Regions from separate parts of the [Rhizobium] kunmingense genome, predicted to be linked through region 2. Evidence: predicted binding sites of a transcription regulator. Region 2 holds the regulator's gene; each other region holds the start of a gene.
The links. Region 2 encodes LexA, which represses DNA repair genes until DNA is damaged. Its sites were predicted from a motif close to TGTTCNNNNTGTGTTCNG; they were not measured.
Positions count from the first base shown of each region.

Region 1: uvrA (excinuclease ABC subunit UvrA) is a predicted target of LexA. The motif match lies at 1,718-1,735, and genes of this name have one in related genera.
Region 3: AC0JZ4_RS09635 (ATP-dependent helicase) is a predicted target of LexA. The motif match lies at 2,011-2,028, and genes of this name have one in related genera.

Region 1 is NZ_CDRNXG010000001.1:3,062,417-3,065,693, reverse strand. It holds gene uvrA (excinuclease ABC subunit UvrA) at 1-1,583, opposite strand, end outside; gene AC0JZ4_RS14830 (single-stranded DNA-binding protein) at 1,859-2,428, shown strand; gene AC0JZ4_RS14825 (HPP family protein) at 2,498-3,277, opposite strand, start outside.
Region 2 is NZ_CDRNXG010000001.1:2,833,823-2,837,099, forward strand. It holds gene AC0JZ4_RS13670 (ComEC/Rec2 family competence protein) at 1-1,096, shown strand, start outside; gene lexA (transcriptional repressor LexA) at 1,077-1,796, opposite strand; gene AC0JZ4_RS13680 (VOC family protein) at 1,995-2,867, shown strand; gene kdsA (3-deoxy-8-phosphooctulonate synthase) at 2,871-3,277, shown strand, end outside.
Region 3 is NZ_CDRNXG010000001.1:2,052,993-2,056,269, forward strand. It holds gene AC0JZ4_RS09635 (ATP-dependent helicase) at 1-1,995, opposite strand, end outside; gene AC0JZ4_RS09640 (iron ABC transporter substrate-binding protein) at 2,157-3,170, shown strand.

The DNA of each region.
Region 1 (3,277 bases), 230 kb from region 2:
GTCAGGCCCGATCCGATCTGCGAAGCAAGCCGGATACGCTGGCTTTCACCACCCGACAGCGTGCCGGAATTGCGCGACAGGCTGAGGTAATCGAGGCCGACATCATTGAGGAACTGCAGGCGTTCGCGAATTTCCTTGAGGATACGGACGGCAATCTCGTTCTGCTTGGAATTGAGGTGCTCGGGAAGGGCCGAGAACCAGTCGCGCGCCACCTTGATCGACATTTCCGTCGTCTCGCCGATATGCAGCTTGTTGATCTTCACCGCCAAGGCTTCCGGCTTGAGGCGGTAACCGGCGCAGGCCGGGCAGGGGGCGGCCGACATGTAGCGCTCGATTTCCTCGCGCGCCCAGGCGCTGTCGGTTTCCTTCCAGCGGCGTTCGAGGTTCGGCACGATGCCCTCGAAATCCTTCGTCGTCTTGTAGGAGCGGGCACCGTCGGCGTAATGGAACTCGATCTTTTCCTGCGTGCCCTGAAGGATCGCGGTCTGTGCGCTCCTCGGAAGCGCGTCCCAGCGATCGGACAGCTTGAAGCCGAACACTTTTCCAAGGCCTTCGAGCGTCTGGTTGTAATAGGGCGACGAGGATTTCGCCCACGGGGCGATCGCGCCGTCGCGCAGGGTGCGGGCGGGTTCCGGCACGATCAGGTTCTCGTCGACCTTCTGCTGCGAACCGAGGCCATCGCAGGTCGGGCAGGCGCCGAACGGATTGTTGAAGGAAAACAGCCGTGGCTCAATTTCGGAGATGGTAAAACCGGAAACCGGGCAGGCAAATTTCTCGGAGAAGAGCACGCGCTCGTGGGTCTCGTTGAGCGACTTGTTGGCTGCGCCACCGGCGGCCGTCTCGGTGGGCGGCAGCGGCTTGTCGGCGAATTCGGCGACGGCGAGACCGTCGGCCAGTTTCAACGAGGTTTCGAGGCTGTCCGCCAGGCGCGCGCCGATATCGGAACGCACGACGAGACGGTCGACCACGACATCGATGTCGTGCTTGTATTTCTTGTCGAGCGCCGGGACATCGGCGATCTCGTAGAATTGGCCGTCGACCTTGACGCGCTGAAAGCCCTTCTTCATCAGGTCGGCGAGTTCCTTTTTATACTCGCCCTTGCGGCCGCGGATCAGCGGCGCAAGGATATAGAGACGCGTGCCTTCCTCGAAGGCAAGCACCCGGTCGACCATCTGGCTGACGGTCTGGCTTTCGATCGGCAGGCCGGTCGCCGGCGAATAGGGGACGCCGACGCGCGCGAAGAGAAGGCGCATGTAGTCGTAGATCTCGGTGACCGTGCCGACCGTCGAGCGCGGGTTGCGCGAGGTCGTCTTCTGCTCGATCGAGATTGCCGGCGACAGGCCCTCGATCTGGTCGACATCCGGCTTCTGCATCATTTCGAGGAACTGACGGGCATAGGCCGACAGGCTTTCCACATAACGGCGCTGGCCTTCCGCATAAATCGTGTCGAAGGCGAGCGACGACTTGCCCGAGCCGGACAGGCCGGTCATCACGATCAGCGAATTGCGGGGCAGGTCGAGATCGATGCCCTTCAGGTTGTGCTCGCGCGCACCACGTATGGAAATGGTCTTGAGTTCGCTCATCGTCATGCCTTTTGGGAGGCCCATATGGGGAGGATTTGAAGGCCCTTATGTAGTCATTGATCCGCGCCTGTCGAGGCGAAACTGCCACGATAGAACGAGGTTCCTGATCCGTTGACAGGAGTATAGGAATAAATTAGAACAAATAAAGAACAAAATTCAGGCGCCAGAAACTGTGGATGCGGGAAAACGGGAGGTCGCGTCCCCGCCGACCTATGGTCTATGGTGCGCGCATCGGTTTTTTGGCCGCGGTGGCGGCAGAGTAAGGTGAGAAGATTATGGCAGGAAGCGTCAACAAGGTCATCCTGATCGGCAACGTGGGAGCAGATCCCGAAATCCGTCGGACCCAGGATGGCCGCCCGATCGCCAACCTGCGGATCGCCACGTCGGAAACCTGGCGGGATCGCAATTCCGGCGAGCGCCGCGAAAAGACGGAATGGCACACGGTGGTCGTCTTCAACGAAGGTCTCTGCAAGGTCGTCGAACAGTATGTGAAGAAGGGCGCCAAGCTCTATATCGAAGGCGCGCTGCAGACCCGCAAGTGGCAGGACCAGACCGGCAATGATCGCTACTCGACGGAAATCGTGCTGCAAGGCTTCAATTCGACGCTGACCATGCTGGATGGTCGCGGCGAAGGCGGCGGCGATCGTGGCGGCCGCGGTGGTTCGAGTGACTTCGGCGGCGGCGGTGGCGACGATTTTGGCGGCGGCTATGGCGGCGGCAACGATTACGACCGTCCGCGCTCCGGTGGGCAGGGCGGCAATCCGAGCGGCGGGCAGGCTGGTCGCGGCGGACAGACTTCCGGCGGCAATTTCTCCCGCGACCTCGACGACGACATCCCGTTCTGATCGAGACCGTTCCACTTGACGAAAGGCGCCCGAGAGGCGCCTTTTTCATGTCCGCGATTTGACCGGGCTCTACGCCTTGGTCGTGGCTTCTAGCGTGGCGACCAGAACGTCGGACTGCGCAAGCAGGCCGACCATCTTGCCGTTTTCCGAAATGACAGGGAGATAGTGCAGCCCCTCTCCGGCAAACAACAGTATGGCATCGGCCAATGTGGCTGCGGGATCGATTGTCGTCACCGGCACCGTCATGATGTCCCTGACGACGGCATTGGGTGCCGTTGCTCCCTGTACGACGCGGCGCAGGCGATGACGGAGGCCGATCACCGGCCGCCCATCTGTCCAGTCCGATTTTTCGAGAAGATCCGATTGCGTGACGATGCCGATGACTTCGGCAACATCGTTGGTCACCGGAAGCGCTTTCAGGTGGCGGCTGCGCATGATGTCGTAGGCGCGAACAAGAGACGCATCCGGAGAAACCGCCACCACATCGCGGCTCATGATGTCGCCGCAGGTCAGACCGTTTGCGCGATTTCTATAAGAGCGGAGTTCGGTGAGGCGCAGGATGTGTTCGAGATCGTCGCGATCGATATCGAGAACCTGGTCATATTCTTTCAGCACCTGATCCAGATCGTCGGGGCGGAAGCCGATGCGCTGCAACGGCGCGGGATCGGTGGTCCCGTGGACGGATACAGGCTGGGCACGGTGCGGATAGAGGCGGCCGGTCAGATTGTTGAAGACGACCGCCAGCAGAAGCAGCGCCAGCGAATTGCCGAGCACCGGCCAGAGCACGAAGCCATAGCCGAGCTTTTCGATGGCCGGCCCGCCCAGAACCGCCGTCAGCGCGATCGCGCC
Region 2 (3,277 bases):
GGCGAAGGGACTGGAATGGGTGATCGCGATCGCGCACACGGTTGCCGGTTGGCGCGGCGATGCCCTGGTCGGCCAGCAGCAGGCGTTGTTTCTGCCGCTCGGCGTGGCCGGCATGTTGTTGCTGGCCTTGCTGCGGACCCGCCTTCGGCTCGCAGGCGTGCCGTTTCTGATCGCCGCCTTGGTGCTGTTTGTTCAGGGCGGCTCACATGCCGGATCCACCCTTCTCGTCTCGGAGGACGGTACACTCATTGCCTATCGCGACCGGAGCCTTGTGACGGTCAATCGCACCCGCCCATCCGCCTTCGTCTTCGACCAGTGGACGAGGGCCCTTGGTCTGCCTGAGCCGATCAAGCCTGTCATGCTCGACCCGGCTGCCGCGTTGCAAACGGTTCACCCTTCGCCATCTCCGACTGTTGCCCCTGAAGGGGCGGGCGACGAGAGGTTGGCGGACGATCTCGTGGCGGCTGCGCGCCGGCGCATGGCTTCCTTGACGGCTCCTCGTTTCTCCTGCGAGGCCAAGGCCTGGTGCGGCCTGCGCATCGGTGAGGACCGCGTTCGCGACAACGCCGGAGGTCTGCGCGAGCCGAATGCGTCGGACCAGAAGTCCGGACCGGAGGAAGGGATGCTCGTGATTGCGCTCGACGATGGCCGTTATGTCGGTGCGGCCTGTGATGTGGCTGATCTTGTCATCGCTCCCAGGGCGCGTTTCGATCAATGCCGATCCGGTACCCTGCTTCTTTCAGGCGCCACGCTCAGGAAAACCGGTGCGTTGGAAATCGCGCTGCCGGACCGCGCTCATGGCATCGATGATCACCGGAACTGGAAAATCACGCCGTCATTTGCCGGCACGCAACGACCGTGGGCCATACATCGCCAGTATGACTGGCGAGGGAACCGATATGACCCGAGCCTGCCCGGATGGCTTGCAGCCGCCATCGAGGCAAACGGTTTTGCCACGCAGCCATCGAGCGCCGGCGCAGCAACGAATGACGCAACCGGACGCGCAGGCGGCGTGCCCATAACAAATACGGCCATGTCACCGTCTGGTGATGCTGCGGAGACCAGTCAGCCCGGTCTCAGTGATAGCGGCGAATAAGGCCGACCAGCTTGCCCTGCACCTTGACGCGATCGGGCGGGAAGATGCGGGTCTCATAGGCCGGGTTTGCCGCTTCGAGCGCGATCGATGCCCCCTTGCGGCGGAAACGCTTCAACGTCGCTTCCTCGTCATCGACGAGTGCCACGACGATGTCGCCTGGATTGGCGGTGCTGCCGTTGCGAATGATCACGGTATCGCCGTCGAGAATGCCGGCCTCGATCATAGAGTCGCCCTTGACCTCGAGCGCGTAATGTTCGCCGGTGCCGATCATCTCGATCGGAACGGAAACATTGTGGGTGTTGTTCTGGATTGCCGAGATCGGTACGCCGGCGGCGATGCGGCCCATGACCGGAACGCTTGCGGAGGTGGCATCCTCAAGCGGCGCGGATCGAGCAGGTGCTGCGGGCTCGACCGGACGCTTGCCGAGGCTTCCCTCTATGACGCTCGGGGAGAAGCCGCGCTTCGGCTGCAGGCTTGGCACATAGGCTTCCGGCAGCTTGATGACTTCGAGCGCGCGCGCCCTGTTCGGCAGGCGGCGAATGAAGCCGCGTTCTTCCAGCGCCGTGATCAGGCGGTGAATACCCGACTTGGATGCGAGGTCGAGCGCATCCTTCATTTCATCGAAGGAAGGCGGTACGCCGGACTCCTTCATCCGCTCGTGGATGAAAAGAAGCAGTTCCTGTTGCTTGCGAGTCAGCATGGATGCGCACCTTCGGATTTTGAAACAAATGCAGAACGGACACTATATGTTCCATATGTGTTCCGCAAGTCCTTAAATTTGGGTGGAGATTTCATAACTTTCTGAAATGGCAGATCCATTTGTCCGCTTAAAGGGACTTGCGCTTGTCGGTTGTCTGACCAATCTAGCTTCCAGCTAACAAATGTCTGGGGGACATGCGTGACTGCGAAGAAAATCGATCATCTCGTATTGCCGGTCTGCGATCTAGCTGCGGCGCGCGGCCGGTTGTCGGCGCTGGGCTTTACGGTGGCGCCCGATGCCCTGCATCCGTTCGGGACGTCTAACGCCTGTGTCTTCCTCGATGACGGCATCTATCTGGAGCCGCTGGCGCTGGCGGACCGGCGCAAGGCGGGTGCAGCTGCCAAGCGCGGCAATGTTTTCGTGGCGCGTGATGTCGCATTCAGGGGGAAGCGTGGGAGGCAGGGGCTTTCGGCGCTGGTCGTGGCCAGTGATGATGCCGAGGCTGATGATCAACGCTTTGTCGCAGCCGGAGTATCGGCGGGCGAGGTGCTGGAATTTTCGCGCGTCATAAAGTCTCCGGATGGTGATGAGGCGGAGGGCCGCTTCAGGCTCGCCTTTGCGGCGGATGCTGCGGCTCCGGATTTCTTTGCCTTCGCCTGTCAGCGTGTGGTTTCATTCCCTCAGGATATGGGCAACTTACGCATCCATGCGAATTCGGTAACCGGCCTCAAGGAGGTGGTGCTCGCGGCGCGCGATCCCTCATCCTCTGTGCCGCTGCTTGTCCAGGTGCTTGGCGCGGAGGCGGAAGAAACCGAGGCGGGTCTGGTGTTTGCTGCCGAGAATGGCCGCGTCCGGGTTCTCGGTGAAGGGCAGCTCGACCATGAATTCGGCTTGCAATTCGATCCGTCGGCTGCGGGGTTTTATGGCAAGGTTCTGATTTTTCGCTCCGCCGATCTGGCCGTGACAGAGATCATCCTTGCTGCTAATGACGTCGCATTCATCCGCCGGGATGGCCGTGTGCTCGTGCAGCCGGCAGCCGGGCAGGGCGTCATGTTCGGCTTCGAGGAATAGACAATGGCAGTTTCCCCCAAATCAGAAGTTTCCGTCGGCGAGGGCACGAAGAAGGTCGTCTTTTCCAATGCCGGACGATTGTCGCTGATTGCGGGGCCCTGCCAGATGGAAAGCCGCGAGCATGCCTTCATGATCGCCGGAACGCTTGTCGAACTTTGCGACAAGCTCGGTGTCGGCCTCGTCTACAAATCCTCCTTCGACAAGGCGAACCGCACGTCGATCGCTGGCAAGCGCGGCATCGGGCTTGAGAATGCGATGGAAATCTTCGCCGACCTCAAGAAGGAATTCGGATTTCCGGTGCTGACCGACATCCACACCGAGGAACAGTGCAGCATCGTTGCCGAGACGGTCGATATTCTGCAGATCCCTGCCTTCCTGTCGCGCCAGACGGATCTGCTCGTCGCGGCCGC
Region 3 (3,277 bases), 780 kb from region 2:
CATCGGCGCGACGACCGGCCAGGCGGCGGTTTCGAAAAACTGCAACAGCGTCGCCGGGATGAAGCGGGTGCGCGAGGCATAGACGTGCCGGTCGCCCTGGGCATGCTGGCCGTGGACGAAGAAACGCTGCGGCGTGATGATGTGGAGATGATCCTTGGCGCGGGTCATCGCAACGTAGAGCAGCCGGCGTTCCTCCTCGATCTCGGCGGTCGAGCCGACGCCGAGATCGGAGGGAATGCAGCCGTCGACGCAGTTCAATAGAAAGACCGAGCGCCATTCCTGGCCCTTTGCCGAGTGGATGGTGGAGAGGATCATGTAATCCTCGTCCAAGAGCGGCACGCCGGCCTGGTCGCTCGTCGCATCCGGCGGATCGAGCGTCAGTTCGGTGAGAAAGCGTTCGCGCGACGCGTAGCCCGAGGCGATCTGTTCGAGCTGCAACAGGTCGGCCTTGCGGGTCTCGGCATCCTCGTGGACGCGTTCGAGATGCGGCTGGTACCATTCGCGGGCGGTGCCGATTTCGGCCGGCCAGCCTTCGTTCCTGCGGATTGCGGCGAGCATCTCGACGAAGGCTGCCCAGTCGGCGCCGGAGCGCGGCGGGGCGGGGATTTCCTGCAATGCTGCAAGCGGCTCGGGGTCGGTGGCGATCGCATCGAGGATCTTGCCGGCCGTCTGCGGGCCGACGCCGGGGATGAGCTGCATCAGCCGGAAGCCTGCCACGCGGTCACGCGGGTTCTGGGCGAAGCGCAGGGCTGCGAGCAGATCCTTCACATGGGCGCTGTCGAGAAATTTCAGGCCGCCGAATTTGACGAAAGGGATGTTGCGGCGGGTGAGTTCCACTTCCAGCGGGCCGGAATGATGGGAGGCGCGAAACAGCACGGCCTGCTGTTTCAGCGTCATGCCGGTTTCGCGGTTCTCCAGCACCTTCTCGACGATGTAATTCGCCTGTTCCGTCTCGTCCTTGACGGCGACGAGGCGCGGGCGTTCTTCCGACTGGCGATCGGTCCACAGGTTCTTGGTGAAACGCTCGCGGGCAAGCTCGATGACGCCGTTGGCGGCGGCGAGGATCGTGCTCGTCGAGCGGTAATTGCGGTCGAGCGTGACGATATTGGCCGGCGGATCGAAGGTATTCGGGAAGTCGAGGATGTTGCGGATCGTCGCGGCGCGGAAGGAATAGATCGATTGGGCGTCGTCGCCGACGACGGTAAGGCCGCGCCCACCCGGCTTCATGCCCATCAGGATGGAGGATTGCAGCCGGTTGGTGTCCTGGTACTCGTCGACCATGACGTGATCGAAGCGGGCGCCGACATCCTCGGCGATCGACGGCTCGCTCATCATCTGCGCCCAGTAGAGAAGCAGGTCGTCGTAATCTAGCACGTTCTGGGCCTGCTTTGCCTCGACATAGGAGGCAAAGAGTTCGCGCAGCTGCTTTTCCCAGGCCTGGCACCAGGGGAATGAGGTCTTCAGCACCTCGTCGAGCGGGGTCTCGGAATTGACGGCACGGGAATAAATGGCAAGGCAGGTGCCCTTGGTCGGAAACCGGCTTTCCATCTTGGAAAAACCGAGTTCGTGGCGCACAAGGTTCATCAGGTCGGCGGAATCCTCCCGGTCGTGGATGGTGAAATCCGGGTCGAGGCCGATCTGGTAGGCGTAGAGGCGCAACAGGCGCGAACCGATGCCGTGGAAGGTGCCGGCCCAGGCAAGCGCATCGGTCATGATGCCGGCTTTCTCACCCAGCACCTGCCGGCAGATGCGCTCCACGCGACGGCCCATTTCGTTTGCGGCGCGGCGGGAGAAGGTCATCAGCAGGATACGGCGCGGATCGGCACCGGAGACGATCAGGTGGGCGACGCGATGGGCGAGGGTGTTGGTCTTGCCGGAACCGGCACCGGCGATGACGAGCAGAGGCCCCGCCGGGCCGCCATTCGGCACGTCCGACCCATGTTCCACGGCCCGGCGCTGGGCATCGTTGAGTTTATCCAGGTAGGCGACAGACATTACATTCCGCAGGCTTGTTCCCGATGTGTTCATCTGAGCAATAGCTGATTCGCACCCGCTTGCCTCCCATGCCGGTGCTTCTCCACCGCTTCGACAAACTTGACTGCCGCTCTCGGCTTTCGCTATCGATTAGGGATCGCGTCGTTGCGTGGGAGAGTTTCATGAAAACCGCATCCGTTCTTCTGGCAGGCGCTTCGCTTGCCGTTTCCGCGTTGACCGGCCCATCCATGGCGTTGGCGCAGATCGCCGACAGCCTGACGATCTACAATGCGCAGCACGAGGGGCTGACGCGGGAATGGGCGCAGGCGTTTACCGAAGAGACCGGCATCGTCGTGACGATCCGCAACGGCGTCGACATGGAATTCGCCAACCAGATCGTGCAGGAGGGGGCGAATTCCCCGGCCGACGTGTTCCTCACCGAAAACTCGCCGGCCATGGCGCTGGTCGATGGCAGGGGTCTGTTCGAACCGGTCGACAAGCAAACGCTGGATCAGGTGCCCGAAGGGTTCCGCCCGGCGGACGGGCGCTGGATCGGGGTTGCGGCGCGCTCCACCGTGTTTGCCTATGACAAGACGAAGCTTTCGGAAGCCGATCTGCCGAAATCGATGCTCGATCTTGCCAAGCCGGAATGGCAGGGGCGATGGGCGGCATCGCCATCGGGTGCGGATTTTCAGGCGATCGTCGGCGCGCTCATGCAGTTGAAGGGCAGGGAGGTTACGGCCTCTTGGCTGAAAGGGATGAAGGACAATTTCACCGCCTATCGCGGCAATTCGGTTGCGATGAAGGCGGTCAATGCCGGGCAGATCGAAGGGGCGCTGATCTATCACTACTATTATTTCGGCGATCAGGCGCAGACCGGCGAAAACAGCAACAATGTCGGCCTGCATTATTTCAGGAACCAGGACCCCGGCGCCTTCGTGTCGATCTCCGGCGGCGGCATCCTTGCCTCGTCGCAGCACAAGGAGCAGGCGCAGGCATTCCTCAAATGGCTGACGGGCAAGGAAGGTCAGGCGATCCTGCGGGACGGAACGTCGTTCGAATATGCGGTCGGTAACGGCGAGGCTTCCAACGCGGCGCTCATCCCCTTGAACGAACTCGATGCGCCGAAGGTGGAGCCGTCGACGCTCAACAATGCCGACGTGACCGACATGATGACGGAGGCCGGGCTGCTGTGACGGCTCGCCAAAGGCCCGCTTTCGCAACAGCCGTTGCGCGAAGGCGATGCAGGGCGTAGCTCTTGAAACGTCATTTCCGGATCATCCATGTCATCCATCGCTGACAG